One region of the Paenibacillus wuxiensis genome, then DNA from elsewhere that is predicted to be linked to it. Evidence: a T-box and tRNA genes for the amino acid it is inferred to sense, from the RefSeq annotation. Region 1 holds a T-box; the other holds one or more tRNA genes.
What was found. A T-box is a leader RNA that pairs with one kind of tRNA and senses whether it is charged. The one in region 1 lies ahead of leuS (leucine--tRNA ligase), so its partner is inferred to be a tRNA-Leu.
Positions count from the first base shown of each region.

Region 2: it encodes a tRNA-Leu, which carries the amino acid that the T-box ahead of leuS (leucine--tRNA ligase) is inferred to sense. The anticodon was not compared.

Region 1 covers NZ_JBEFZI010000007.1:240,387-256,316, forward strand. Annotated here, with positions in the region: gene ABN764_RS17505 (transglutaminase TgpA family protein) at 1-149, shown strand, start outside; gene ABN764_RS17510 (YqeG family HAD IIIA-type phosphatase) at 326-850, shown strand; gene yqeH (ribosome biogenesis GTPase YqeH) at 862-1,965, shown strand; gene aroE (shikimate dehydrogenase) at 2,011-2,901, shown strand; gene yhbY (ribosome assembly RNA-binding protein YhbY) at 3,022-3,312, shown strand; gene nadD (nicotinate-nucleotide adenylyltransferase) at 3,334-3,942, shown strand; gene yqeK (bis(5'-nucleosyl)-tetraphosphatase (symmetrical) YqeK) at 3,914-4,507, shown strand; gene rsfS (ribosome silencing factor) at 4,575-4,922, shown strand; gene ABN764_RS17545 (CvfB family protein) at 4,919-5,902, shown strand; gene ABN764_RS17550 (class I SAM-dependent DNA methyltransferase) at 5,989-6,750, shown strand; T-box leader at 6,969-7,198, shown strand; gene leuS (leucine--tRNA ligase) at 7,303-9,753, shown strand; gene comER (late competence protein ComER) at 9,734-10,579, opposite strand; gene ABN764_RS17565 (ComEA family DNA-binding protein) at 10,781-11,359, shown strand; gene ABN764_RS17570 (deoxycytidylate deaminase) at 11,475-11,996, shown strand; gene ABN764_RS17575 (ComEC/Rec2 family competence protein) at 12,126-14,750, shown strand; gene ABN764_RS17580 (RNA polymerase sigma factor) at 14,979-15,527, shown strand; gene ABN764_RS17585 (anti-sigma factor family protein) at 15,524-15,930, shown strand, end outside.
Region 2 covers NZ_JBEFZI010000008.1:378,208-392,777, reverse strand. Annotated here, with positions in the region: gene ABN764_RS20615 (hypothetical protein) at 940-1,923, shown strand; gene ABN764_RS20610 (hypothetical protein) at 2,244-3,278, shown strand; gene ABN764_RS20605 (hypothetical protein) at 3,466-3,816, shown strand; gene ABN764_RS20600 (hypothetical protein) at 3,819-4,460, shown strand; gene ABN764_RS20595 (ABC transporter substrate-binding protein) at 4,513-5,838, shown strand; gene ABN764_RS20590 (ABC transporter substrate-binding protein) at 5,852-7,249, shown strand; gene ABN764_RS20585 (hypothetical protein) at 7,335-8,318, shown strand; gene ABN764_RS20580 (hypothetical protein) at 8,411-9,490, shown strand; gene ABN764_RS20575 (hypothetical protein) at 9,718-10,719, shown strand; gene ABN764_RS20570 (hypothetical protein) at 10,745-11,743, shown strand; tRNA gene ABN764_RS20565 (tRNA-Leu) at 11,849-11,930, opposite strand; tRNA gene ABN764_RS20560 (tRNA-His) at 11,941-12,016, opposite strand; gene ABN764_RS20555 (transglycosylase domain-containing protein) at 12,290-13,240, shown strand; gene ABN764_RS20550 (matrixin family metalloprotease) at 13,447-14,487, shown strand; gene ABN764_RS20545 (hypothetical protein) at 14,484-14,570, opposite strand, start outside.

The DNA.
Region 1 (15,930 bases):
GATGGTCGGATCAGCGAGAGGGCAGAAGCGCTCCAGCGGCAGTGATCGTCAATAAGTTCGAGCAGGCGAAGTATGGCGGGCATCCTGTAATGGAATCAGATGTGAAGCAACTGAAAGAAGCAATTCGGGCGTACAAACACATCGGATAACAGGTTATATAGCATGTGACCATTTTCCAATAAGTAGTTGTTTTTGCGAATCCAATGCGAGGAAGATGTATCCGTAAATGTGGCAAATGAAAGTCGTTCCGCATAGGAACGGCTTTTTTTTGCACGAAAAACAAAGAATATGGTATAGTTTTTCGTATGAAAACGAGGTGACCGCTTTGTTGGAAAGGCTTATTCCCCGTCTTCGGGTTCGTACGGTGTACGATATTAACCTTGCGGAGCTGATGGACAAAGGATACAAGGGAATTATTACGGATTTGGATAATACGCTTGTAGGCGCGAAGGAACCTTTGGCAACGCCCGAATTAACGGCTTGGCTTGAACAAGCCCAGCAAATGGGGTTTCAAGTGGTGATTGTGTCGAATAACGATCATCCGCGAGTATCCCGGTTTGCGACGCCGCTCAATATTCCGTTTGTGAATTCAGCACGGAAGCCTTCGCAACGGGCCTTTCATCAAGCATTGAAGCTGATGGGGCTGACACCTGAGCAAGCGGTGGTAGTTGGAGATCAAATGTTGACCGATGTGCTCGGAGGCAACCGCATCGGGATGTATACGATATTAGTTGATCCAATCGCAATCCAAGATGAGGGTTGGATGACACGCATTAATCGGCGAGTCGAACGCATCGTAACGAAACGTTTTCGTAAAAAAGGAATGTGGCACGAGGAGGAACGACATTGACAGAAGAACAAATGGCACGGAAATGCAGCGGCTGCGGTACAGCTCTGCAAACGGAGAGTCCGGAAGCATCCGGGTACGTGCCGGCAAAAGCGTTGGAACGGACGCCTGTAATTTGCCAGCGCTGCTTTCGGATAAAAAATTATAATGAAGCAATATCCGTCGCATTCGATCAGGACGAGTTTCTTCGCCTATTGGGACGTATCGGCGAGGAAGACGCGCTCGTCATACACATTGTCGATCTATTCGACTTTGACGGCAGTATTATTTCCGGCTTGCAGCGATTTGTGGGGACTAACCCAGTACTGCTCGTCGTGAACAAAATCGATTTGCTGCCGAAGGTAACGAATTGGAATCGCATCATCAATTGGGTACAGCGCCAAGCGAAGGAACACGGCATTCGGATTGTAGACATTGCGCTCGTGAGCGCGAAGCGCAATCTTGGCTTCGACCGGTTGATCGATCAGGTTTCCGAGTGGCGCGGCAATCGCGATGTCTATGTCGTTGGTGCAACGAATGTAGGCAAGTCAACATTAATTAATCGCTTGATTCGGGACTATAGCGATTTGGATGGCGAGCTTACCACTTCTCGCTACCCGGGGACGACACTTGATATGATCCATATCCCCCTTGACGACGGGAAGCATATCATTGATACACCGGGGATTGTGTACAAGAGCCGCTTGACGGAGCTTGCGAGCCGTGAGGACTTATCTTCCCTGCTGCCGGACAAATCATTGAAGCCACTGGTATACCAATTAAATGAAGGGCAAACGCTGTTCTTTGGCGCGTTCGCTCGATTTGATTTCGTGGAAGGCGAGCGTCAATCCTTCACTTGCTACTTGTCGAACGATCTTCCGATCCATCGGACGAAGCTGGAACGTGCGGACGAGCTCTATCGTGATCACCGCGGCGAGCTGCTCGCTCCACCGACTCGCGAACGAATTGACGAGCTTCCAGCATGGACGAAGCACCAGCTTCGCATTGGGCGTGGAGGAGAGACAGACGTGTTCATTTCCGGCTTGGGCTGGATCAAGTGCAACGGTACAACTGGCGCGCTGGTTGAGATCCATGCGCCTAAGGGAGTTAAGGTGCTGGCACGCCACTCCTTAATTTAATTTTCGAAAGAGAAGAGACAGTCAATTAGCAGGGGGATGGGGTTCATGCCGGATAAGGATGCATCATATTCGAACAATCTTGTAATGAACATGAATAGCAGTTCCAAGGTGTATGCGGTAATCGGGGATCCGATTGCACATTCCAAGTCGCCGCTCATGCACAATGCAGCCTTGCAGGCGATGGACGTGAACGGGATATATACTGCATTTCATGTAAGGCCAGAACAGCTTGAATATGCCGTAGCAGGAATTCGCGCACTTGGTCTCGGAGGGGTGAACGTCACCATTCCGCACAAGGAGCGGGTGATGGCTTATTTGGATGAGATTGATGGCAGCGCTCAGGTGATTGGTGCGGTCAATACGATTGTTCAACGTGACGGCAAGCTGCATGGTTACAACACGGATGGTCTTGGATATGTTCGTTCCTTGAAGGAAGAGATGCAAGCAGATATCCCATCCTCCCGCATTGTAATTATAGGGGCTGGCGGTGCGGCTCGGGGGATTGCGCACGCTCTTCTTACAGAGGGCTGCAAGGAGCTCATCATTGCAAATCGTACGGTGGAGCGAGCGCAGTCACTTGCGGACGATTTGTCAGGATTCGGCAATGTAAGAGCAGTGATGTTGGGCGATGCGCCTGCAATTGCGCCGCACGATGTTGACATCGTCATTCAGACAACTTCCGTCGGTATGCATCCCCATATAGAGGCGTCACCCGTGTCCGCGGAATGGCTGCAAGCTCACATGCTTGTAAGTGACATCATCTATAATCCACTGGAAACAGCCCTGCTGCAAGCAGCAAAGGCGAAGGGGTGCCGGATTCATAATGGGCTCGGCATGTTCGTTCATCAAGGGGCGATCGCATTTGAATTGTGGACAGGCTTGAAGGCGCCGACAGCGCTTATGCGGCAGCGCGTACTTGAGACGCTGCAATCCTAATTTCAAGATGTGGATACTCTAATACAGAAGACATTTAGGCACGAAGGAGTCGCACGTTCCAGACATGGAAAGAAGACTCAATACTATCACTCATGAATAGATAAGGCAGGTTAAACTTATATGCTAACGGGTAAACAAAAACGCTATCTTCGCTCTCTTGCACATCATCTGCAGCCTATTTTCCAAGTGGGAAAAGGCGGTATGAATGATCAACTCGTACGTCACGTTGAGGATGCAATCGAGAAACGCGAATTGATGAAAGTATCGGTATTGAACAATTGTTTGGATGATCCGCGCGAAATCGCAGAGGAGCTTGCTTCACGCTCCGGATCCGAACTTGTTCAAGTCATTGGCAAAACGATCGTGCTGTACAAGGAATCGACAGATAACAAGCAGATTGAACTGCCATAACGATCACTGGAGGGCTACCGAATGAAGTTCGTAGGGATCATGGGCGGGACTTTTGACCCTATTCATCTCGGGCATCTAGTGGCAGCGGAATGCGCTAGGGAGACAGCTTCCTTAGATGAGGTATGGTTCATGCCAGCGCATGTGCCGCCGCATAAAGCGCATCGACCAGCTGCTTCTGCGGAGCAGCGCTTGGAAATGGCGAGGCTGGCGGTGCAAAGTAATCCGCATTTTCGAGTGTGCGACTGGGAGATTAAGCATGGCGGTGTATCCTACACGCTAGACACTGTCCATGGGCTGCGCCGGGAGTATCCCGATGTCAAGTGGGCGTGGATTATCGGCGGCGATATGGTCGCTTACTTGCCCCAGTGGCATCACATCGATGAGCTGATGGAGCAGATTCAATTTGTTGGATTGCATCGTCCTGGATCAAGCTGGGATGCTGCCAAGCTGCCTGCTGCGTGGTCTTCTCGGCTCATCGAGAGCGAGATGCCGCAGATGGATATCTCATCGACCGATATTCGGCAGCGATTGGCCGAAGGGCGATCGATCAAGTATATTGTGCCGGACGAGGTTCAACAGTATATAGCAAGGTGGGGTCTATATGAATCGGACGCGCGAACAACTGATTGAGGCTGTACAATCCCAGATGCCAGCTGTAAGGTGGCAGCATACGCAAGGGGTTATGACAACAGCCGTTCAACTGGCCAAGAAGTATGGAGCAGACCCGAATAAGGCGGATATCGCGGCCATACTGCACGATGTAGCAAAGTACTGGCAGACAGATCGAATGGAACAGATGATTCGGGAACATAACATGCCATCCGAATTGCTGGAGTATGACAAGCAATTATGGCATGCGCCTGTGGGCGCACATGTGGCGCAGCATGAATATGGAATTGAAGATGTAGAAATACTGGATGCAATCAAGTACCATACTTCCGGCAGAGAGAAGATGACCTTGCTGGATAAGGTCGTATGTCTGGCAGATTACATCGAGCCGGGGCGGGATTTCCCTGGAGTTTATCATATACGTGAACTGGCGGAGCAGAATCTAAATGCGGCGTTAATTGCCGGATTTGACTCGACCATTCGATTCTTGATTGAGCGCCGACGCCGGGTATTCCCGCTGACGATCCATGCTCGCAATGGGCTGATCCTCGAACTGGATACAGAACTTGAACAGTCAGCAACATAATCAGTGAAATGGACTTAGGAAATACAAGAATAAGAATGGTTTTTAAACACAATGTGGAGGTAATTGAATGGCAATCAACATTAAGGACTTGCTCGAAATCGCCGTAAGTGCGGCTGAAGATAAGAAAGCGATGGATCTTATTGCGCTTGACCTGCAAGGCATTTCCCTCATTGCAGATTATTTCGTAATCTGCCACGGGAACTCAGATACACAAGTTCAAGCGATTACGAACGAAATTCGCAAGCGTGTGCATGAGGTAGGCGGACATGTGCGTGGTACAGAAGGATTTGATTCCGCACGCTGGGTTCTCATTGATTTGGGCGACGTAATCGTGCACGTGTTCCACCGCGAAGAACGCGAGTACTACAACATTGAGAAGCTGTGGTCCGATGCGAAAGTTGTGGAGTTTGCATGATTTGGGAAGCAGGAACGATTCAACGATTAATAATCGACCGTGAAGTATCTCCGTACGGATATTTCTTGACGAACGGAGAGCAGGACGTGTTGCTGCATTATACAGAGCTTACGGGCAAAGTAGAGCCTGGTGATTACGTGGAAGTGTTTTTATATTATGACACGGAAGATCGCATTGCTGCGACAATGAAGCGTCCGCTGTTGACACTAGGAGAGGTTGCTAAGCTTACGGTTGCGGATATTCATCCGAAGTATGGCTGCTTCCTGGAGATGGGGATTGGACGTCAGCTGCTGCTTCCGAAGGGAGAGCTTCCCGAGTTTGAGCCACTTCATCCGAAGGTTGGCGATGAGGTATATGTCCGTATGGAACAAGATCGCTACGGACGACTTATTGCACTGCCAGCTCGTGAAGATGATTTGGTTCCTTATATGTTCGCAGCTCCTGAGTCTTGGAACAACACATGGCGCGATGCGGTCGTGTACCGTCCTCTCAAGATGGGAACGTTCGTAGTGGTAGACGGCGCGCCTGTTGGAGAAGGTGTTATTGGATTCATACATGAATCGCTTCGTCCGCGCCTGCTTCGTCTAGGTGAGTCTGTCCGTGTTCGTATTACGCATGTGCGTGAGGATGGCCGCGTTAACGTTACGATGGCAGAACGCAAAGAAGTCGGCATGGATCAAGATGCTGAACGCTTGTTCACCTTCTTGAAGGAGCGTCCGAACGGCACAATGCCATATTCCGATGAGACGCCTGCCGATATTGTGAAGCAGCGCTTTGGCATTAGCAAGTCAGCATTCAAGCGTGCTATCGGCCGCTTGATGAAGGCAGGTCTCATTCGTCAAAATGGGAATTGGACCGAATTGACGGAAACGGCTGCTGCAATGGATACGGCACAGCTTCACAAGGCACTGTCGGCGGCACAAGCCGAAGCGCGTGAAGCACATAAGGCTCGCTCGCACGGCACCGACAATGCACGCTAAGTCCTTCGTTCAACATGCATTACGAATGATGGAATGATGGAATGATGGAATGAGGGAACAACCTCCGGCAGGGGAAGTGAAGATAGATGATTTCATATGGGCGTGTAGCGGAGGTTTATGACCGCTTAATGGAGGACATGCCATACGACCAGTGGGTGTCATTTGCTCGGCAGGCCTGGGAACGATTTGGAAGCGGCGAGGTTCGTTCTATCGTTGACCTTGGCTGTGGAACCGGGAGTACGGCATTGCCACTGGCGAAGCTCGGTTATGATGTAATCGGCATCGATATTTCAGAATCGATGCTGTCAATTGCGAGCAGCAAGGGAATAGAGGCTGGACCGCTGAAGGGCGACGTGCGTTGGGTGAATCAGGATATGTGCGATTGGGCCATGCCTGGAGAAGCGGATGCCGTCGTTTCGTTCTGTGACAGCTTGAACTATGTGACAGAAGAGGACGACGTGAAACGTGCTTTTCAAGCTACCTATAACAACTTGAGATCTGGCGGCGTTTTCTTGTTCGATGTGCTTCATGTCCGTCAATTCGAACATTATGCGGAGACCCAGCCTTTTGCCTATGATGATGAAGATATCTCTTATATTTGGTTTTCGGATTATGATGAAGAACGCCAGGAGATTGAGCACCAGCTGACCTTGTTCGTTCGTCAGCAGTCCGGAGGCTTGTACGAGCGTATTGACGAGGAGCATGTTGAACGCGCCTATGATCCAGACTGGTTAGAACGTATGCTGAAAGAAGCTGGTTTCGATCATGTCGAGCAATTTGCGGACTTTGAATGGCAGTCACCGGACGAAGAGTCGCGCCGAATCTTTTTTGTTGCAGTGAAGCCATAAAGATAGATGTGCATAGTTTCTGAAGATGCATGTGATATGCACATTGATCCGTCGTGAGATGTAGAATTCGGTGTTACTTTCTCAATTCAAAGCGAATGAACAAGAAAGATTTGGAGTTGCATGGCGATCATTGACAATAAGAAAATTTTTCATTATGATATAGCTACTTGCATCTATTTGGATGCATCATAATCATATTCAAGCTGAATAGGTAGAATGGAAAGACTTCGAAGAGGAATAGTACCTTAGGTCCCATCTTCAGAGAGCCGGCGGTTGGTGCAAGCCGGTGATGGTGCAGAAGCGAACTCGCCTCAGAGTCGCGCAGCAGAATCGGGAGCGGTAAGCTGCGACGTATTGCCAGCGTTAATGGTGTAAAGGGAGTGGATAGCAAAGCATGCTGTCCGCTAACTAGGGTGGTACCACGGGAATAATGCCTCTCGTCCCTAGCGATAATCGCTAAGGATGGGAGGCTTTTTTAATCACATTTATTCATTGCCACAAGTATGACGGACATGCGCGAGCAGCCGTCTGGGCATCGTAGGAGGAGTAAGCATGAGTCAAGAAGCGAAGCAGCCGCACGGTTACGTGCCGCAGCAGATCGAGCCGAAATGGCAATCCTATTGGGATGAACATAAGACATTTGCAACGACAGAAGATGAGAACAAGCCGAATTTCTATGCACTGGATATGTTCCCATATCCATCTGGCGCCGGACTTCATGTAGGACACCCGGAAGGATATACGGCTACAGATATCATGTCTCGTTACAAGAGCATGCAAGGATACAATGTCCTTCATCCGATGGCATGGGACGCATTCGGCCTTCCAGCTGAGCAATATGCGATCGATACGGGACAGCATCCGCGTGAATTCACGGTGAAGAATATCGACAACTTCCGTCGTCAGATCAAGTCCTTGGGCTTCTCTTATGATTGGGATCGTGAGTTCAGCACAACTGATCCGGAATATTACAAGTGGACGCAGTGGATCTTTATTCAGTTGTACAAGAGAGGACTCGCTTACGTTGCAGAAGTTCCTGTTAACTGGTGTCCAGCCCTCGGTACTGTACTTGCGAATGAGGAAGTCATCGATGGCCGTTCGGAGCGTGGTAACCACCCAGTTATTCGTAAGCCAATGCGTCAGTGGGTATTGAAGATTACGGAGTATGCAGAGCGTTTGTTGCAAGATCTGGATGAACTTGACTGGCCGGAGAGCTTGAAAGACATGCAGCGCAATTGGATTGGGAAGTCCAAGGGAGCTGAAGTTCGCTTTGTAATCGACGGTCACGAAGAGGAACTGGTTGTATTTACAACTCGTCCAGATACGCTGTTCGGTGCAACTTACTGTGTCATGGCTCCTGAGCATGAGCTTGTCGAACGCATCACGACAGCTGAACAGCAAGCTGCTGTGAAGGCATATCAAGAGCAGGCGGCACGCAAGAGCGATCTGGAGCGTACGGATTTGGCGAAGGATAAGACGGGTGTATTCACAGGCAGCTATGCGGTGAACCCGGCGAATGGAGCGAAGCTTCCAATCTGGATTGCGGATTATGTGCTTGCTGGATACGGTACAGGTGCAATTATGGCTGTTCCTGGACATGATCAGCGCGACTGGGAATTCGCGAAGCAATTTGACCTGCCGATCATCGAAGTGATTGAAGGCGGCAATGTACAGGAAGAAGCATATTCCGGCGATGGAGCTCATGTGAATTCAGAATTCCTGAACGGAATGGACAATGCGGCTGCAATGGCGCGCATGATTGAATGGCTTGAAGCAGAAGGCAAGGGCGAAGGCAAGGTAACGTATCGCCTGCGCGACTGGTTGTTCAGCCGTCAACGCTACTGGGGAGAGCCGATTCCAATTCTTCATCTGGAAGACGGAACAATGAAGCCTGTACCGGAATCCGAACTTCCGCTTACACTGCCGGATGTCGATCAGATTCGTCCATCGGGTACTGGAGAATCTCCGCTTGCGAACGTAGACGAATGGGTGAACACAGTTGATCCGGAGACAGGCATGAAGGCTCGCCGTGAAACGAATACAATGCCGCAATGGGCGGGAAGCAGCTGGTACTACCTGCGCTACATCGATCCGCACAATAACGATGAAATCTGCTCCAAAGAGAAGCAAAAGAAATGGCTTCCAGTTGATTTGTACATTGGCGGCGTTGAGCATGCGGTTCTTCACTTGCTGTATGCGCGCTTCTGGCACAAGGTATTGTTCGACCTTGGTGTCGTAGATACGAAGGAGCCATTCCAGAAGCTTGTTAACCAAGGGATGATCCTTGGTACAAATGGCGAGAAAATGTCTAAGTCCCGCGGCAATGTCATCAATCCAGATGATATTGTGAACGAGTTCGGCGGAGATACGCTGCGCATCTATGAAATGTTCATGGGTCCACTGGAAGCGACGAAGCCATGGAACACGAATGGTGTAGAAGGAAGCTACCGATTCTTGAGCCGCATCTGGCGCTTGTTCATTAACGAGGAGACAGGAGCCCTGAACAGCAAGATTGCTGACGGAACGGATGGAGCAGATCCGGCCTTCGTTCGTACATGGCACAAGACCATCAAGAAGGTGACGGAAGACATCGAAGGATTCCGTTTCAATACGGCAATCAGTCAATTGATGATCTTCATTAATGAGGCGTATAAGACAGAGGTTCTTCCACGCCAAGCGATGGAGAACTTCGTTCAATTGCTGGCACCGCTCGCGCCACATATCGCGGAAGAATTGTGGCAGCGTCTTGGCTACCAAGAGTCGATTACGTACGCTGCGTGGCCGACTTATGATGAGTCGCTTACAGTTGATGCGGAAGCAGAAATTGTTATTCAAGTGAATGGCAAGATTGTATGCCGTGCAAATGTAGCAGCAGATGCTGACGAAGAAGCAATGCAGCAAAAAGCGATGTCCCTCGCGAACGTTCAGGATGCCATCGCTGGCAAGACGGTTCGCAAAGTCATCGCAGTAAAAGGCAGACTTGTTAACATTGTGGTCGGTTAAGTTCTTCGCCAAATAGTTGGGATTCGACCTTGTGTAAATCCTCCTCATATTTGGCATGGGTGACTTGAATGAGCTGCTGGAATACCCCATCCAGCTCACCATCCAACAGACGGAGCGCCTCGGCGGTAATGCCGCCGGGGACTGCTACCCGCTGTCTCAAGTGCTCAAGGCTGAATCCTCCCTCCGTTAGCAGCTTGCCAGTACCAAGCAGCATCTCGCTGGCCAGGCGCTCTGCCTCATTCCTTTCGATTCCTGTAACTTCAACTGCAGCCTCTATCCATTTCTGCACGAAAAAGGCGATAAATGCCGGCCCACAGCTTGAGATATCCGAAGTGATGCGCGTATACTGCTCGGATACCTGAACTGGACGACTTATGGACATCATCAACTGTTCCAATAGCAGCCTGTCTTCTGTTTGAATCCTGCTTCCATACATACATAAGGATGCTCCACTCCATACATAATTCGTAACACTTGGTATAATTTTTGCTATCTTGCAGGACAGCTGCCGCTCCAAATGGCTAATGAGCACTGGACTCGTTATCGATACAACGATGAGAGAAGGCTTTACATATTGTGCGATTTCGTTCAGAACGGCTTTGAATTCTGAAGGCTTCACACATAAAAAGACGATATCGCTTTCTTGTACAGTTTCTACATTGCTGCTGGACAATTGCAGCCCAGGATATTGCGCAGCCAGCTGTTGAACCTTATTCCTCGTGCGATTGCTCGCGATAAGCTGAGATGGTTCCAATGCACCTGATTGAATAAGTGCTTCAATGATTGTAGACCCCATGCTTCCCGTACCTATAAACCCGACTTTCAAGTACGTTCCCTCCCTTTGCTTCTGCCTATTCCGCTGTTGTCGTAGGACGTGATTATGTTCACTTCGTATTCATTTGTGATGAACACAAGTTTATCAAGCTTATTGATCCATATGATGACATGGTTGACCATTATGCCGTCATTCGCTGACGAAGGGTGTGGTGACATGAGAGAAGGAATGAGGAAGACCAGAGCATTGCCAATGCGATGGCTAATTGCAATGAGTCTAGCAGTAATCGGTGTTGCAATCTGTATGTGGATATGGGTGAAGCCGCAAGGGTCACTGCAAGCAGGGACTTGGACGGATTTGAATGATGAGATTGATTCGATAATGACTGCTGAAGGGAAGGAAGCCCAGATCACGGAATCGAAGATGTCTTCGAAGTCGACTCCCGCTGCGGAACAACATGCACAGAACAAGCAGCAGTCTTCCGTATCGACAGTAGCCCATAAGGATGATGGTGCTGATACGGGAAAGGGAGGACAATCGGAGGCCGCTAGTTTACTTCCTTTAACGGATATCCTTAAGACGGAGAAGGAGCATTCCAGTGCGGCTGGGAACAAGGGAGCTAAGGGAGCTGTGTCCCAACTTCTTAACATTAATGAAGCTGATGAATCTGCACTGGTGACACTTCCAGGTATTGGCCCGAGTAAAGCGAAAGCAATCATTGAATATCGCGAGAAGAAGGGTGCCTTCCGCCACGTTGACGATCTCATGAAGGTGAAGGGAATCGGCAAGAAGATGATGGCCAAGATCCGTGATCAGGTACGTGTAGAATAATATGCGTGAAATGTGCAACATTGTGATGTCTTTAGTTGCATGAATGCGCAGGCCTGCTTACAATAAGGGTAACATACACAACATAGACAAAGGCAGAAGAATGGGGATTGGAGTTATGACAACGACTATGCGCAAAGACTGGGATACGTATTTTATGGATATTGCCTATATGGTGTCTACTCGCTCGCGCTGTCCAAGACGGCATGTGGGCGCTGTGCTCGTACAGGGCAAGAAGCTGCTTGGCACCGCTTATAATGGCGCTCCGATGGGGATTCCTGACTGCAGTGAGGCTGGCTGCATGATCGCAGAACAATATGAGAAAGTTGTCGTAGACGGCGAAGCGCAGATGGTTAAGAAGCAGCGCTGCATTCGCACGATCCATGCAGAACAGAATTTGCTGCTATTCACGGATCGGAATGATAGAGAGGGATCTACGGTATACGTGACGGATCAGCCTTGTTGGACATGTGCCAATATGCTTGCCAACAGTGGTGTTGTCGAGATCGTTTATCACCGTCCTTATTTGAAGGATAGCGATAAAGTGGCTGCGATGATGGAGCATAAAGGAATTGTGTTCCGTCAACTTGATCATTATCATCCGCCAGCAGAGTCGGTAATGGATGAAGTTAGCGAATAAATGTATCGTTCTGAATAGGGATGAGGAAGAACCTCTGTGCTCAAGCAGCACTGTTCGTTTCGCATTTAAATGCGAAGAGCAGTGCTGGCGAGTATGGAGGTTTTTTGTGTATGGGTAGGGGGGGATGGTATGCTGGCACGTCGACCGTTGGTTGTGGCTGCCTGTATGATGGCCGGAGGCTTCCATCTAAGCGCAGTTCTCTCGAATGGAGAGGCTTGGATTGCAGCTCTCGGAATTGTGCTGGTATTGCCGCTTTGTGTCATAGGAGGCTGGTGCAGACGTATGCAAGCAGTCTTGTATGCGCTGCTGCTGCTTATGGCTGTACTCTATTATCAGTTGACGGTGAACAGTGGAGATAGTGTCTGGTCGTATGAGGGAGTTAGTTCTTATGTAGATCAGGTACAGGAAGTGAACGGAGAATGGGAAGGGGTGATCCTAACCCCGCCAGAGCTGGACGGAGATCGGATGCAGTTCCAATTCGGAGTTACAGGCTGGAGAACACCAGAAACGAAGCGCATGGAAAGTGTAAGGGAGACGCTGCTAGTTCAAATCAAGTTATCTAGTAAACAGGAACTGCAACAGGTGGATCAATGGAACCGAGGGCAATTGGTGCGTATACAAGGTAAGCTTGAGGCTCCCGGCGATGCGGGGAACTTTGGCGGATTCAGCTACAGAGACTATTTACATACTTTGCAAATCGACTGGTTGTTGAAGGTGTCGGGTTTACAGCATCTGACCTCGCATACAGCAATTGAGACGATCTCTTCCTATGCACCTACTATCATGTGGAATCGAATGCTGGCATATGTGGATCAAGGCAGGGAGCGTCTGGCTGCGATATTGGAGCATATGTACAAGCAGCCCCATAGCGGCTATATGCAAGGGCTTATCCTGGGAACACGGGGGGATATGGATCCGGATATTTATCAACAGTTCTCGCAGTTGGGACTTACCCATATACTCGCCATATCTGGATTGCACGTAGGTGTACTTATCGGAGCTCTATTGTATCTCTTCCGATTGCTGCGCATGACGAAGGAGACGGGCATATCGATCACGATGGGGTTCATCCCGATGTATGTATTGTTGACGGGGGCGTCGCCATCGGTTATTCGTGCAGGTATGATGGCTTTCCTAGCCCTTTATGGGGCAAAGAGAGGCTGGTTGAAGGATGGGCTGCATCTTCTGGCAGCTGCCTTCATTTTCATGGCGGTATGGCAGCCTCGTTATGTACTGCAGGTCGGATTTCAATTGTCTTTTATTGTCACGGCTGGGCTGATTTTATTTGTTCCCCTCGCTATGAGGCTAATGGCTTCTTTGCCGCGGACATTGGCCAGTTCGCTCTCGGTTACACTGGTTGCACAAGCTGTTTCGCTGCCTCTTACTGTCTATTACTTTAATCAATTTTCGCTGTTGTCCTTTTTGGCTAATTTTGTTATTGTCCCCCTCGTCAGCGTTGTTGTGCTTCCAATTGGCTCAGTATCGTTGATTGTCGGTTCACTATATGAACCTGCGGCAGTACCGATCGTTTGGCTTGTTGAACGGTTGAATGAGGTTACGTTCCAACTAGTGTATTGGCTGGCACAAATGGAAGGTGCTACGATCATATGGCCGACCCCTCCATTATGGTGGATCGCTCTTTACTATCTCGGATTCGCCTTGGCGCTGACTTCTGTTCGGCGTTGGTGGGATGCGAGGCAGATTAACCGCAGAGAAAGAGATCGAGGGCATAATTTGAACCATGCTGATGATACACAACCGCTCGATTTTATCCAGCTCCCGGCAGGCGGATATCGATATAGAGGAGCAATTGCGCTTGCAGCCGCTTGCTTGCTCGGGTTCATCGTGCTGCAAGGATATTCCATGGGGCGTTCGAATGATGCAGTTGTTAGTTTTATCGACGTCGGTCAGGGTGACAGCATCTTAATTTCAACGGCTTCGGGCAAACAGATGCTTATTGATGGCGGGGGTACTGTGAATTTTCGCAAGCCAGAAGATCGCTGGCGGGAACGCAGAGTGCCCTTTGAGATAGGGGAGAAGGTAGTTGTTCCGTTGTTGAAGCAGAGAGGCATCAGAGAATTGGATGCTGTTCTGTTAACGCATGCCGATCAAGACCATGCTGGGGGATTGCAAGCTGTACTGAAGCATATCCCGGTGAAGCAGTTCATTATGAACGGGACATGGAAGTATTCCGCCTCGATGAACAGTCTATACCGCACTGCGATTGATCAAGGGATCCCTATTCGCAAATGGGAAGCAGGCCAGCGATGGAAGCTAGATTCGTGGAGCTCCTTAGAGGTGATGTATCCTTATCCTTCGACGGATGGTTCTACCCTCGACTTTCAAGACAATCAGAACGAGGCCTCCCTTGTCGTCCAATTGACACTTATCCATCCAACAAGTAGGAAGCAGGCGGTATTCATGCTTACAGGAGATCTGGAAGCCGATGGAGAGAGGCAGATGCTCGAGCGTGTTGCATTGCAGCAATCGAAGTCTATCGACGTCTTGAAGGTGGCTCACCACGGAAGCAAAACCTCTACTACACCTGAATGGCTTGAGCAATGGAAGCCCCAGATAGGGGTCATATCGGCAGGGCGCAATAATCGATATGGACACCCTCATCCGAAGGTGCTGGATACACTGCATGATGCGAAGGTTCCTGTGAAACGAACAGATATGGAAGGGGAGATCCAATTCAAGCTGACGCCTAGTGGTTTGAAGGTGAGGGCGAAGCGTGATAGGATACATTTATAGAATGGAGCAGACAGCACGTCATGCGACGTGCTCTTTTCCTGTTTCTTTCTTCTATTTTTTAAGTTTCGTGACAATTTGATATGCTTTTCAGGGTGTTTTTTGCTATGCTAATCTTGAATTATTGAAGGGAATATCAAGTATTAAAATTAATCTACAAATTGGTAACGATCATCTGCAACCATTTCAGACGTTCTCACGTCAATGGATATGCAAGAGAGGGGGATCAAGGTGGTAGAGCCAGGACTCATTCGATCCGCTCAGTCTGGCGATAGAGACGCGCTTATCACTCTTTTGCGGGAAATCGAACAATATGTGTATCGAACTGCTTATTACATACTGAATAATGAGCAGGATGCACTGGACGCGTCCCAAGAGGCCTTAATCCGGATATATACTAAAATTCAATCGTATGAGGAGAAAGCACAGTTCAAGACTTGGGTACAGCGCATCGTGACGAATATTTGCATCGACAAATTCCGCCGCACGAAGCCGACTGTATCGATAGAGGAGCATAATCTCACATTCCTTGGCAATGAAAGCGTAGAGAGGGATGTCCTATCCTCCCATGCAGCGCAGGATATACGAGAAGCGATTGATCAACTGCCGGAACATCACCGTGCTGTCGTTGTTCTTCGCTACTTGCAAGATTTCTCGTATAACGAAATTGCTGATAGCTTGAACTTGCCTCTCAATACGGTGAAATCATATCTATTCCGCGCCAGACAACAGCTGCAGACTATGCTGCAAGATTACGAGAAAGGTGGTGTGCGAGGATGAACTGTTCAGAGGTGATGGAACTTATGCAGCGGAAATTGGATGGAGACTTGAATGATTCGGAACAGCACCTTCTGACTGAGCATATTAACCATTGCCCCGCCTGCAGTGAGATGGCTAGGCGATTGGAACGACTCCATACGGAATTAGTTCAGCTGCCTAAGGTCGAGCCGAAATTCAGCCTAGTTGATGCGATTATGCCAGCGCTGGATATCATTGATCGAGATGAGCAGCTAGCTGCGGTCGAACCAAATGCAGAAGCATATCCGCAAGAGGCTGTGTCAGCGGGCCATGCAGCGACTGGATCGCCTATCAAGCCGTGTATCGTCAAGGGAACTGCGACGCCTCAATCAACTCAGCAACGTTGGTTCGAACGAATCCGCTGGCGTGCGACCAGCGCTGTCAT
Region 2 (14,570 bases), on a different contig from region 1:
CACTAACTATTTTAGTTGGTGGGTTATTTGTTGTCCACAGCTTATCCACAACGATGAATAGGTATGTTATTGAAGAAATATGCACAGAGGGATAACTTTATAAAGTGAAAAATCTCGTATATATAAGCCGTCCCATCCACAATTTCTGTTGAAAACGTGTTCATAACATTGGATAACTACACGATAATAATTCGATATTTCGCAAAATTACGAAGTTATGCACATTCTACCAATGATTCACTTATCCACACGTTGATAAGTTTCAAAGATAATTGAATCGTAAAATATTTATTCAGTGAGGGCCAGATTAGTGCCACTTACACTATAGGTAAGTTAATAACGATCCACATCGTATACACTCCAAGTTCATAATTCTATCTCGCACTTCTTCATGTTCACTCATTAAAAGTTATGAAATCCTAATATTGATGCTTTTATGTGATTATGGAAATGAAGTTAATTGTAAGCGTATTCCCTATGTATGCACCGAGATGTCGAGGTTAAATGCGCAGAGCATCATTTCTGTTTTGTCTCTTCCTATCCGCTATGCAATGACCAATGCGGTGAAGGAAATCGTACAGCATAAGAAGTCAGTTTAGGAAGTGCTCAATTCTATGCAGAAGGGATTGGAAGAGAAATTGGATGCTGAGCGAGAAAAGGAAAATACGAAAATATTCATAGTTATGGATGAAATAAAAAAGAGTTATCGAATGCCTGGTGCAATTTGATAACTCTTTTTTTGTATGGAAGCAGAGAAGGATGATGTAACAAACAGTATCAGTTTTCATTTGCAAACTGGCATTACGGAGTTGGTCGTTCACATTTCATTTCTGATTTTATTCTTAAATCTTATTCATTGAATGTTAAGTTGAGTATTACATGTTCAATGTTAGCATAAAAAGAGGGTTCAAAAATGAAACATAGGAGGAAATAAAACAAGTGCACATTAAAAAAGCAATTCTAGCATCTATGATCGTATCCACTATGTTAGTTGCCGTGGCAGGCCCGATTCCTGCAGGGGCCGCGGCTGCGCAAGAGCAGAAGCAAGCGGATAATAAGAAGGTTCAAATCGACCAGAAGCTGGCCGCCAAGCTGCAAAGAGCGATCAAAATATATGCGGGGAAAGAGATCAAGCTGAAGAATATCGGCGAGAGGATAGAATTCTCTCCGAGTGCCAAGGTTGATTCCGTAGACGGAAAATATGCTATCCGCTTTATCATTGATAATGGGAAAATATGGGGTATTGATGAAAAGGTCACAATCGATAAAATCAGTAAAGAGGATCAGGAGAAAATCTTGACAGTGTTAAAAAAAGCATATGCAAATAAAACATATGCCTTTAACAAAGAAGTGATCATGCAGCGAGGCTATGATGGCGAAAAAGAAAAACTAGGTGTGAATTTGTCGTATACGTTGACAGGGAAAGATTTTGATGTTTCCTTTGCAAAAGAAAATTCCGCTAAAGAGCTAAAAGGTACTGTTGGTGGTTTTAAGATACAGTTTACCAAGGAAGAGCTCGATCCGAAGCTCATGGAAACGGCAGTAAATGCGACAAAAACGGCATTCAATCATGATTTGGAAGTTACAAACGCTAAACTAACAAACGGCTTTACATGGACACTTGAGGACAAGGGCGTAATGGTAGAAATAGAGAGGGGAGAGCTCACTAAGGTATCTCATAAAACGCGTAAAGCGGTAACGACTAATAAAGAAATTACGGATAAAGAGGCTAAAGACGTGGTTGCACCGCTTGCCAAGGAATTATTCAATATGGATATTGCGGAATTGGAAGTGAAGTGGGTCAGCGAATATGAAAATTACTACTTCTTCAAAGACAAAAAACCGGTTCTGAGGGCAGCACTGGACGCTAATAAGAACGTAGTGTCCATAACAGCAGGTGTCGGAGCATTATACGGATTCTGAATAGGGCGAGTTTGAACATTAAAGAGTTATTGAATTGCATGGCGCAATTTAATAACTCTTTTACATTTGAATATTCGCATAGGAGACAATCATAGAAGTGCTTCGAAAGTCCCCTACCCAGAAAGGATATATTTATCAGACTGCTGATGGGGCAAGACAAAAGTTAAAACCGGAATATCGGAACAGCCCGCTGCAAAGCACACTTCTATGGAAAGAATAGTAGAGATGGTGTCACAAATGAGCGAATTGATATTGTTATATATTGTAGGTGAATACACCAGTGGTACACCATGAGAATATGAAACATTGGAGGGGTTAGTATGAATTTGAAAAAAGCAGTTGTAGCATCCATGATCGTATCCAGTTTGTTGGTTACGCTGGCGGGCCCGACTTTTGTAGGAGCCGAAGCAGCAGGAGGAAAGAAACAAGAGCAAGCATCAAGCAGCAGTGTTCAAATTGATAAAAAGGTTGCTGCCAAGCTGCAAAAGGCTGTACAAAAATTTGCCGGCAAAGATGTCAAGCTGCAAAATGTCGGCGAACTAGTTCGTCCGAATGGCACGATGGCGAAGGTTCAATCCGTGGACGAGGTCTATCAAATATTTTTTGATCATAAAACAGGACAAGTATGGACTTTGAACGGAAAAACAACTATCGACAAAATCAGCAAAAAGGATCAGGACGATGTTCTGAAATTGTTGAAAAAAATGTATTCGGGGAAAACATATGCTCTTGATAAAGAGGTGATCTTGGAACGTTACTATGAAGATAAAAAGGGACAATTCAGCCAAGAGTCCACTTATTATCTGAAGGGGAAAGGATTTGAAGTATCGCTCGTTAAAAATGATCCGGATCTAAAAGATTATATTAATCGAGCCCGGATCGAATTTGCTAAGGAAGAGCTTGAAGCGAAGCTGTTGACAGCGGCGGAGGAAGCGGTGAAAACGGCGTTAGACCATCAATTTAACATAACAGAGGCTTATCTTGTTAGTAATACTAAAAAAAACGCATGGGAATTAAAGGACGGCAGTTCTACTCTTTACGTAGATGAACAGAGCGGGAAGGCAACTAACTTATTCCATAATACGCGCAAAAAGGTGACGACGAGCCAGACGATTACGGCAAAAGAGGCAAAAGAGGTGGCCGCTCCGCTCGCCAAGGAATTATTCAGTATCGATATTACGGGATACGAAGTAAAGTGGGATAGCTTATATCAAGACTACTGCTTCGTTAAAGATCAAGAAACCAGAGTAAGAGTGGCATTAGATGCCAATAAAAAGGTAGTGTACCTTAAATCCGGGGCAAATGCACTTTTTGGAGGGGAAGACCCTGTTGCAAGCAGACTAGAAGAAGAATAATGCAAAAAGGTAAGTGAAAATCATCCATTTGAAGCATCCGAAAGGGTGCTTTTTTTAATATGCTCCGTTACTTCTGTGCAAACATTAATGTTCTCTTAATTTTTATTCATATAAAGTTTCGTGGTTAAGTTCTATTCCATTCATTAGCATTATAGTTATCAAGTGTTCCATTAAAGGAGGAAATAAAATGAACATGAAAAAAGCAATTCTAGCGTCTATGATCGTATCGAGTATGTTAGTTGCCGTGGCGGCGCCAATTCCTGTTGGAGCCGAGGCTGCGCAAGAGCAGCAGAAGCAAACGGATAATAAGAAGGTTCAGATCGACCAGAAGCTGGCCGCCAAGTTGCAAAAAGCAGTAAAGCAATTTGCGGGGAAAGAGATAAAGTTGCAGGAGGCTGCCGAGACTACATTTGCTACAAATGCAAAGGTTACATCGACAGATGGAAAGTACGCAGTCCACTTCGATTATAAGAAAGGTGAAGTATGGGAGATCAATGGAACGATTAAATCAGCAAACAGGATCAGGAAAAGGCTCTGAAAATGCTGAAAGGAGCATACGCAAAGAAAACATATGTCTTAGATAAAGAAGCGGTCATGAAGCGGCGCTATGACGATAAAAAAGGAAAACTGCAAGATCATTATTTATCGTATGAATTGACAGGGAAAGATTTTGAAGCACTTCTGTCCAAGGATAAGTGGGGAGAGACACCAGTAGAGTATGTCAGTCTTTCGATAAAGTTAGCCAAGGAAGAGCTCGATTCAAAGTCGCTGGAAACGGCAGCAAAAGCGATAAATGCGGCTTTCGATCATGATTTGAATGTAACAGAGGGGTCTCTTAGTTCTAACGGAGACAACTATCATATGTTGTCACTTAAGGATAATGATGTATCACTTGAGATGGAAGCAAAAAAGGGAAAGGTCTTGAATGTATTTCATCATACAAGAAAAAAGGTAATGACCGACCAAGAGATTACGACAAAAGATGCAAAGGCAGTGGTCGCTCCGCTTGCCAAGGAATTATTTAATATTGATATTTCGGGATTAGAAGTGAAGTGGGACAACCTATTTAAAGATTATTGCTTCGTTAAAGGCAAAGAAACGGTATTGAGGGCAGCATTGGATGCCGATAAGAACGTGGTGTACCTCATATCGGGTGGCACAGCATTATTGGGGGGGCATTAGACGTTAGGGTTTCATTGCAAACTGCGCTTGAATAAAAAAAGGAGCTAGAAGTATGCATAATAGATGGAAAATTGTGATCTCGTTGCTTATGATCGTTTCCTTAATGAGCGGATGCTTCGGTAAGAAGGAAGTGCTAGAGCCTTTGCAGCCAAGCAAAATCAAAGTGATCTATCAGGATGAGGAAGCCTTTTACCACGACTACGGGAAGTATTTTCATATGAAATATCCGCAGATTGAGGTCGAGGTTATCTCCGAGACTCAGGTGCTTCAAAATCTAGGGAAAACGATTCGTGCAGAGGATTGGGATACGGAAATAAAGAAGCTGTTGGTGAACTCCGGTGCAGACGTAATAAAGCTGGGTGATGCGAAAACGTTTAAATCATTTGCTGAAGCTGGCAGGTTATACGACTTGGAAGAAATGATCCGGCAGGACGACTATGATATGAAGGGCTTTTTGCCAGGGCTGATCGACAGAATCAAAAGCTTAGGCAACGGCAAGCTGTATGGGCTTGCTCCTTATGTGGATAGGGAAGTTTTGTACTATAACGCAGCGTTGTTCAAGGAGCATCAAATCGAACCGCCGAAGAACAATATGACATGGCAGGAAATGTTTGATTTGTCAGCGAGGTTTGCCAATATCGGAAGCGGAGAAAATAAGGTGTACGGGTTCTATGAATGGTCTGGGGATATAGGATTCATTTTGTACAAAATTGCCGATTCCTCCGGATTGAAGCTGCTCGACCCGAAGGGAGAGAAGGTGCTTCTGAACTCAGATGGCTGGAAGAAAGCCATCAAGCAGGTAACGGATGCTGTACGCAGCAAATCTGTATTTTTGCATCCTGAAGGTCAAATTTACACACAAGAACTTAGAGATGGAGTTGCTATGGAGATAGGCAGCGCTTACAAAACTAGGGAGCTTGTATTGACCAAGCAAGATTGGAATGTAGTTACGGCTCCGGTAGATCCTGCAATGGATTCTTCATCCATTACCTTTTCTCCCATCTACGCAATTGCGGCCGACTCAGCCAACAAGCGGGCAGCTTGGGAACTCGTCAAATTCGTGAATGGTCCGGAGATGGCGCAGGCCCGTTCGCGGACACTGGAAGGCAAGCTTCCTTCACGCAACGGTTATATGAAGGATATCAATGGCAGAAGTACGGATGCATTTTATATGCCGAAGATCAGGCAGGAAAGCGGCCTTTATGAAAGTCTTCCATTCGAGTTCCTCAGATTATTTTATAAACCGCTTCGTGAGGAGCTGTTGGCCGTAGTTGCGAACGAGAAGTCAGTTGATGAAGCAGCTGCCGCGTTGGAGGTAAAAGCGCAGGAACTGCTCTTAAAAGTGCGAGAATCTGCAAACAAGGATAAAAGGAAATAGGGAGTGTAGAAACGTGTTAAAGAGTGGGAAGACCGTAATTATGCTGCTGACGATCATGTCTCTCTTAAGCGGCTGCTTCGGAGAACGGTCAGAGCTTGCGCCATTAAAAGACGGCAAAGGGAAGATCAGGGTTGTCTATCAAGATGAAGATCGGTTTTATAGTGACTATGGGAACTTCTTTAAGATGATGAACCCCGACATCGATATTGAGGTTATCAGTGAAGAGGAATTGTTCGATGAAGCTGAAAAAAACGGGTCATTCGATTTAAATGAGGAAAAGAAAAAGCTGCTTGATAAAGTTAAGCCGGATGTGCTGTTTTTGAATGAAAGCATGTTTGAGGCCTTCGCTCAAGAAGGAAGGTTGTATGACATAGAGCCGGCTATCAGCCAGGATCAATACAATTTGGACGGATTCATGCCTGGTCTTATCGACAGGCTGCGAGCAAAAGGGAATGGGAAGCTGTACGGGCTCACTCCTTCCTTCGAGACGAATGTCATCTATTATAATCGCAACTTGTTCAAGAAGCATCAAATCGAGCCGCCAAACGGGAAAATGACGTGGAAGGAGCTTATTGATCTGGCAGCGAGATTTTCGAGCGACGGATCGGGAAAAAAGCAAGTGTTTGGCTTGTATCAAACGAGAGGGCCGGCAAGTTTGATGTATGATATCGCCGCTGCATCGGCACTTAAGCTCGTTGATGCGAAATCAGGTAAGCTGTTGATAGAGTCAGATGGTTGGAAGGAAGCAATGAAGATGACGGCGGATGCCGTCCGTAATCATGCAGCCTATGCTCCTCCCCCAGTGGAGGAAGGCGAACAGCTTGATGGATACGAATATACCGGAGACTATTTGAAGCAGTATAGCCGATCTAACGAGATGTTCTACATGGGCCAAGCGGCAATGACGATTCAACCGCCGTGGTTTGCTTCCTTTTTACGGGATATTCCCTACTACTCAAAGACACCGGAGATCGACTGGGGCATCGCGGCCGCGCCTGTTAATCCTGCAAAGCCTGATGAATCGGCTTACGTGAAATTGTCGGAGATCTATGCCATATCTGCGGATTCTCCGAACAAGCGGGCAGCTTGGGAATTTGTCAAATTCGTGAATGGGCCGGAAATGGCGCAGGTTGCTGGGAAGGCAATGAACGATACGCTGCCTACGCGATTAGACTATTTCAAGGATTTTAGAGGGCGGGAAACGGAGGCTTTTTACCTCCTGAAGCCAATGGAAGCTAGCAGTGTCTTAGATAAAAAAAGCATTCCACCAGGTTTCCAAGCTGAATTCGATTCGTTATTGTCGAATTCACTGAATTCCATAATAAACAAAGAAGAAACGCTGGACAATGCGGTTTCCGAGCTTCAAATCAAGGGGCAAGACATGTTAGATCGATTGCGAGAAACCAAGTAGGAGCAATAAGCGAATTAAGTTGAATCTAATTGTTCAATGTTGGCATGAAGAGAGTACTCATGTATTAATACATAGGAGGATTACTATGAATATCAAAAAAGCAATTCTAGCGTCTATGATCGTATCGAGTATGTTAGTTGCCGTGGCAGGCCCGATTCCAGCAGGGGCTGAGGCTGCGCAAGAACAGAAGCAAACGGATAACAAGAAGGTTCAAATCGATCAGAAGCTGGCCGCCAAGCTGCAAAAGGCAATCAAACAATATGCAGGGAAAGAGATTAAGCTGAAGAGTGTCGGCGAGAAGATAGAATTCTCTCCTGATGGTGCAAAGGTTGAATCCGTAGACGGAAAATACGCTATCTGCTTTAATGTTGGAAGTGGTCGGATATGGCAGATTGAAGAAAAGGTCACAATTGATAAAATTAGTAAACAGGATCAGGAGAAAGTCCTGAATACGTTAAAGGGGGCATATGCCAAGAAAACATATGTCTTTGATAAAGAAGTGATCAAGTCCCGTGGCTATGATGGTGATAAAGAAAAGCTAGGTGTAAGTTTGTCGTATAAGCTGACAGGGAAGGACTTTGAGGTATATTTCTTCAAAGAGAATACTGCTAAAATGCCGAAAGATGCAGTTAGTGCGTTTACAATAAAATTCACCAAGGAAGAGCTCGACCCGAAGTTGTTGGAAACGGCAATCGGAGCAATAAAAACGGTATTCAATCATGATCTAGAAGTTACATCCGCTAATCTAAGACGCTTTACATGGACACTTGAAGATAAGAACGTATCGCTTGAAATGGAGGAGGGAAAGGTCACTAACGTATATCATAGAACACGTAAAGCGGTAACGACCAACAAGGGGATTACGGAAAAGGATGCCAAAGAAGCGGTTGCTCCGCTTGCCAAGGAATTATTCAATATGGACATTGCGGATTTAGAAGTGAAGTGGGACAGCACCTTTAAAAATTACTACTTCATTAAAGACAAACAACCCGTATTGAGAGTAGCACTGGACGCCAATAAGAACATAGTGCTCTTAACATCAGGTGTCAGAGCGTTAAGTGGGTTCTGAATAGGGAAGGTTTGAATATGAAAGAGTTATTGAATTGCATAGCGTAATTTGAGAGAAAAATATCCATACAATCATACATAAGGGGAAATAAAATGAATATCAAAAAAGTAATTCTGGCATCAATGCTTGTATCCAGTATGTTGGTTGCCGTGGCAGATCCAATTCCTGCAGGAGCAGGGGCTGCGCAAGAGCAGCAATTGGATCGCTGGACAATTCAAATAGATCCGAAGTGGACGGAAAAGCTGAATCAAGCGGTAAAATTATTTGCCGGAGAAGACGTGCAATTGCAAAAGGTAGGTAAGCTCGATTTCAATAATAAGAATGCATCAAAAATAACAGAAGTGCGATCTGTAGATGGTAAATATTCATTACAATTTGATTATGATACAGGGGTTATCTGGACGGTAAGCGGCAAAACCGCTACGATTGACCAAATCAGCAAGCAGGAACAGGAAGACGTATTAAAGTGGTTGAAAGCGATATATCCAAAGAAGAAGTATGCATTTGATAATGAAGTTGAGGTGATTCACCAGTTTACGGATGAGAAACTCTCAAAAACGTCAAAAGCAGAGGTTAGAGAGGAGAAGACGTACGAATTGAAAGGAAAGGATTTCTCCGCTTCCTTACACAAATTAGATGGCATACCAGAACATATCGGTCATATCACGATTGACTTTGATAAGAAAGAGCTTGATCCGAAACTGCTGAAAACAGTTGTTGATGCTGCTCAAACTGTTTCTACAAATAAATTTGAAATGACGACTGCTCAGCTTCGCGTCGATTTATCGCCAATTATCTCAAAGAATAAACCCAATATAACATGGGTGTTCCATGATGGCAAAGTTACGATTTATGCAGATCCCAATACAGGGAAAATCAATAGTATTTACAATGAGCTTGGAAAACAAGTACGCGAAAATAAAGGTATTTCCGAAAAAGAGGCGAGAGAAGCGGTCGCCCCAATAGTGAAGAAAGTATTTAATATCGATATGAATGGATATAGCGTGAAATGGGATGGAACAGAAAAGGATTTTGCTTTCACCAAGAAAAATGGCATGAATGTAAGAGCGGCATTGGATGCAAATAAAAAGGTCGTGTACATTCGAGTCGGAAGAGCTGCTGCTCCTGGGATCATTAAGTATGCAGCCGATTTGGAAGCGAAACCCCATTAAACGCCTACAAACGAACCATTTCATTATATTTTGACTCCGTATCAAATAATCCACTGGCTTCTATGCGTCGGTGGATTTTTTTATTTGAAACCATCTTCATTCAGAATAGTAGAGATGATGTCACAAATGAGAGGAGTGAAATTGTTATACATTGTAGGCGATCACCACTTTACGAATAAAAAACGTCCAAAACTTTAAAAGTAGGGTGGAACATAGGAGGGTTTAGTATGAATTGGAAGAGAACAGCTCTAGCATCTTTACTCGTATCCAGTATGTTGGTTACCTTGGCAGGGCCGATTCCTGCGGGTGCTGGGGCAGCGCAACAGCAGGAACAGCAGCAATCGAATAGTAAGAAGATTCAAATCGATCAGAAGCTGGCCGCCAAGCTGGAGAAGGCAGTAAAACAATTCGCAGGGAAAGAAATTAAGCTGAATATGCAGGGCACTTCCCAATCCATAAGCGATCAGGTGCAGGTTAAGTCGGCAGATGGAAAGTATAGTGTGAACTTCAAGGAGAAAACAGGAGAAATTACTACGATTAGAGGCTATCAAACCATCGATAAAGTCAGTAAGGAGGATCTGAACGAAGTACTGAAAGTATTAAAAGGGTTATATGCGAAGAAAGACTATACATTTGCTAAAGAAGTTCATGTCGATCTGCACGATGTAGAATCAAAGACGCCCTTTAGCATGTATTCGTTAAACGGGAAAGGATTTTCTGCCTTACTTATGAAAAATTATCCGGGGTGGCCGACAAAGATTCATGTTTCAGCCCAAGTCGAAGTTGCCAAGAACGAGCTTGATCCAAAGCTCATGGAAAAGGCAGCCGGGGCAGTAAAAACAGCTTTAGGCCACAATTTTGAGGTGACGAAGGCTTGGGTTGGAGGTACTAATAAAAAAAGTACATGGAAACTTAAAGGTGGAAATATTACGCTGTCCTTGGATGGAACAGGGAAGACCGAATATATTTATGATATTTCGCGAAAACAATTGACGACGAACAAAGAGATTACGGAAAAAGAAGTGAAAGAGATAGTCGCGCCGATTGCAAAGAAGTTATTCAATTTGGACATCCAGGGGCTTGAAGTAAAATGGGACGGTGCTTCCAGAGACTTCATCTTCAATCAAAAGAAAGATACGAAAATGACCGTGGCGCTGGATGCCGATAAAAACGTAGTTTATATGTTTTCCGGGGTAAGAATGCTTCTGGAGGATTTAGAAAGAGATTAAACCTTAATAAAAAGGAGAAGATAATATGAATCTAAAAAAAGCAATTTTAGCAACAATGATCGTATCCAGTATGTTCGTTACACTTGCGGGCCCGACCTTTGTAGGAGCCGAAGCAGCAGGAGGAAAGCAGCAAGAACAAACATCGGGCAGCAGTATTCAAGTTGATAAAAAGGTTGCTGCCAATCTGCAAAAGGCCGTGAATCAATTTGCAGGGAAAGAGATAAAGTTGAAGTTCGAGAAGGCCTTTAAACATCCATTTGATTTGGCGACGGTTCCTTCGGCAGACGAATTATACAAAGTAGATTTTAAGCCAAGTACAGGGGAACTGATCACAATTAAGGGGATTCAAACGCTTGATAAAGTGAGCAAGGATGATCAAAAGGAACTGCTGAACAAGTTGAAAGGGATGTACGCCAAGAAAGCCTATGCATTTCATAAAGAGGTTCAAATCACTCAGAGCTATGACAAAGGAAAGGTTTCACAAACCTTTTATATATTAGAGGGAAAAGACTTCATGATTTCTTGGATGAAATATCCACCTGGGCAATCAAAGAATAAAAATTATATTGGAGCAGCCGTTATTCAAGTAGACAAGAACGAGCTAGAACCGAAATTACTCAAAACGGCAGCGGATGCAGTGAAAACAGCTCTCGATCAGGAATTTGAGGTAAAGAAAGCCGAGCTTGGTTATTATGCCGGCAGCAAAGGTGACACGTGGAAGCTTAAAGGTGATCATATTACTCTGGCTGTTGAAGCAAAAACAGGAAAGACCGAGTATGTATATGACGTTGCGCGAAAACAAGCAGACAAGGCAGTAACAGAAAAAGAAGTGAAAGAAATAGTCGCGCCGATTGCCAAAAAATTGTTCCATATGGACATTCAGGGACTTGAAGTGAAATGGGATAAATCAGCGCGTGATTTCTGTTTTATTCAAAATAAAGAGACAAAAATGTCAGTTGCATTGGATGCTGATAAAAACGTAGTTTATATGTTTGCTGGAGATAGAATGCTAATGGAAAAATGAAGTGGATCGATCAATAACTCTCTTCCGAGGAAGAGAGAAATCCAAATGGCATAAAAAAAGAGTTATCGAATTGCTTAACGCAATTTGATAACTCTTTTTGTCGTATACCGATGGCCGGACTCGAACCGGCAAGCCTCTCGGCACCGCATTTTGAGTGCGGCGTGTCTGCCAATTCCACCACATCGGCAAAATGAATATGGGGCGATCGAAGGGAATCGAACCCTCGAGTGTCGGAGCCACAATCCGATGCGTTAACCACTTCGCCACGACCGCCATATTGATTGCTCAACAGAATCTTAATTTAGCATACTTCCGACATGATTTGCAACAAGGAAAATATACCAACAACATTTTTTGTGACTCACTCGTCTTCTATTTCATAGAAAAGGCGTTTTCTGCTTTACTTTCACCTTTTCTTTCATCATTGTAAGCTGGCTGCAAGTCAATTCGATGTCATGGCATGAGGTCAACGTATACACTGTACGTAAGGGTTATGTTTCAAAATGAATAATAGCTCTTACATATAAGAAGGGGAGGCGGTTACGAATGAAAAAACAAAGAAAAGGTCATCTGGTTCACGCATCGGTATTTATGCCTCTGCCTGCTCAAGAAACAATAGCACATCGCAAGGTACCGAATGCGGCCCAAGATGAGCCTCATCGTCCTACGAAGAAAGAATCAACTATGATACATGAACAAACGGAAACGATAGCACAACCTGCCCATATGCCACACCGAATGAAGTGGAAGCGTTGGGTCATATATAGCTTGATCATTGCAATTCTTACCCCGATTATTGGGTGGGTAGGGATGGCGGCAACAGGGACGGCCTGGATTGATCAAGGCAAGCTCATAACGTTCCGTGAGCAGATTGCACAAGAAGCGAATACAGCCAAGGGACAGCATATGGTTCAACTGGAGCATATGGCTTCCTTTATACCGCAGGAACTGATGGCCATTGAGGATCATCGCTTCAAGCTTCATCCCGGCATTGATCCGATCGGGCTGGCGCGGTCAGTCTGGATAAATGTGACGAAGCAGCAGAAGGCACAGGGCGGCAGTACGATTACGATGCAGCTGGCGCGCAACTTGTTCTTAACGCATGATAAGACATTTTCCCGTAAAATGAAGGAGATGGCGATAGCGGCCAATCTGGAGTGGAATTTTAGCAAGCAAGAGATATTGGAAATGTACCTGAATAAAGTATATTTCGGACATGGACAATATGGCATCGAGAATGCAGCACGCTATTATTTCGGCAAGACGACACGAGTCAATGGCGATCTTCCTACGGTTAACAAGGCAGAAGCAGCGATTCTCGTTGGATTGCTTAAGGCACCTGAACGCTATTCCCCAGCGAAGAATATGAAGCTGGCTCTCCAGCGCCAGCATGTTGTATTGAAGCGTATGAAGGATTTGGGCTGGATGACAGAGGCAGAGCGCCAAGCAGCGCTGAAGACACCGATTGGTGTCGTTATCCACAATAAAGGAAAATAAAGAAAAGGCACACTTGATCAAGCTCGGATGAGCTGCGACAGGTGTGCCTTTTTTTGTGTACTCATGGATAAAACGCTGAATGACGTGATTAATTTTCGTGCAAAAGCAATTTTCTCAGGAATGAGACATATATATGAATCGGCGCCTATGAAATCTTTTACAGGAAAATAAGATGATGTATAAAATTGAACAGGGAGGAATAAGGGTTGAAAAAGAAATTACTAAGTACGGCTATGTCTATGTTTCTTGTCTTTGCACTTATGGGAACTGCTCAGGCAGCGACTCCTGAGAATCCATGGAAGTTCAGCTCAAGCTCTATCCAGTTCTACAATGATGGTTCCAATAGCTTCTATAAAGGCATTTGGAATACAGGGGCAAGTCGGTGGAGCGGGACAGGCAGTGTTACAATGGGGACAGGCACGAAATATGATTTTCGGGCAGGAAATCAGAAAGTATCGCCAACGAAAGATAATGATTGGGATGGAATTTGCTACACTACATATTCGAATGGGATTGCCTCCAAAACGCGTGCTTGGGTAAACGAATACTACACAACCCAAAGTCGATATTCCCCTTCTATTACGGAGGGAGTTGCCACACATGAATTAGGGCATGCATTGGGCCTTGCACATAATGACAGTGAACCTTCGGTCATGAAATCTTTTACCTTCTGGTCTGATGGTTCGCTTGCTAGAACCAATACATCCCCAACATCTGCTGATAAGGACACGGTTAAGAAGAAATACGGGACGATCGCTTTATCGCAAGCGAATCCATCGACTCCCGTTGTGCATATTGACGCTAGTTGGGCATATGGGTACAGAAACTATACAGCACTCGCCAACGCTGTTGACGCAATCGTAGAAGGACAGGTTGTGCAGGAGAATGGGGTTCGCAAATCAGGCAGCGGTGCGCCTGAAACGTACCGAACTGTATCTGAGTTCCAAGTATCGGAGGTACTCAAAGGGAACGCATCTCTCAAAAATAGTACGATCAATGTACTTCAACTTGGTGGACGCGATCAGGAAGCCATTGTCGTCTCAGACGATACGACTCCATTGAAGCAAGGAGATCAATCCATTCTGTTCTTGAAGCAAAATGAGGACGGTACCTATCGCGTCGTGAATGAGGATACCTCGATTTTCATGAAGGTAACGAACCAGACGCTCCAGGATGGAAATATGGAGATGTACCAGAATCAGAAAAGCAAGGCGCTCGTTAGCAAAGAGGATTTGAAAGGTATTTAGTTCTCTTTCCTAGCAGCCTTAATATAGAGGTTATTCTTCACCTCAACAGCGATAGCTGTTTCTTCATTAATTCCTTTTATTTT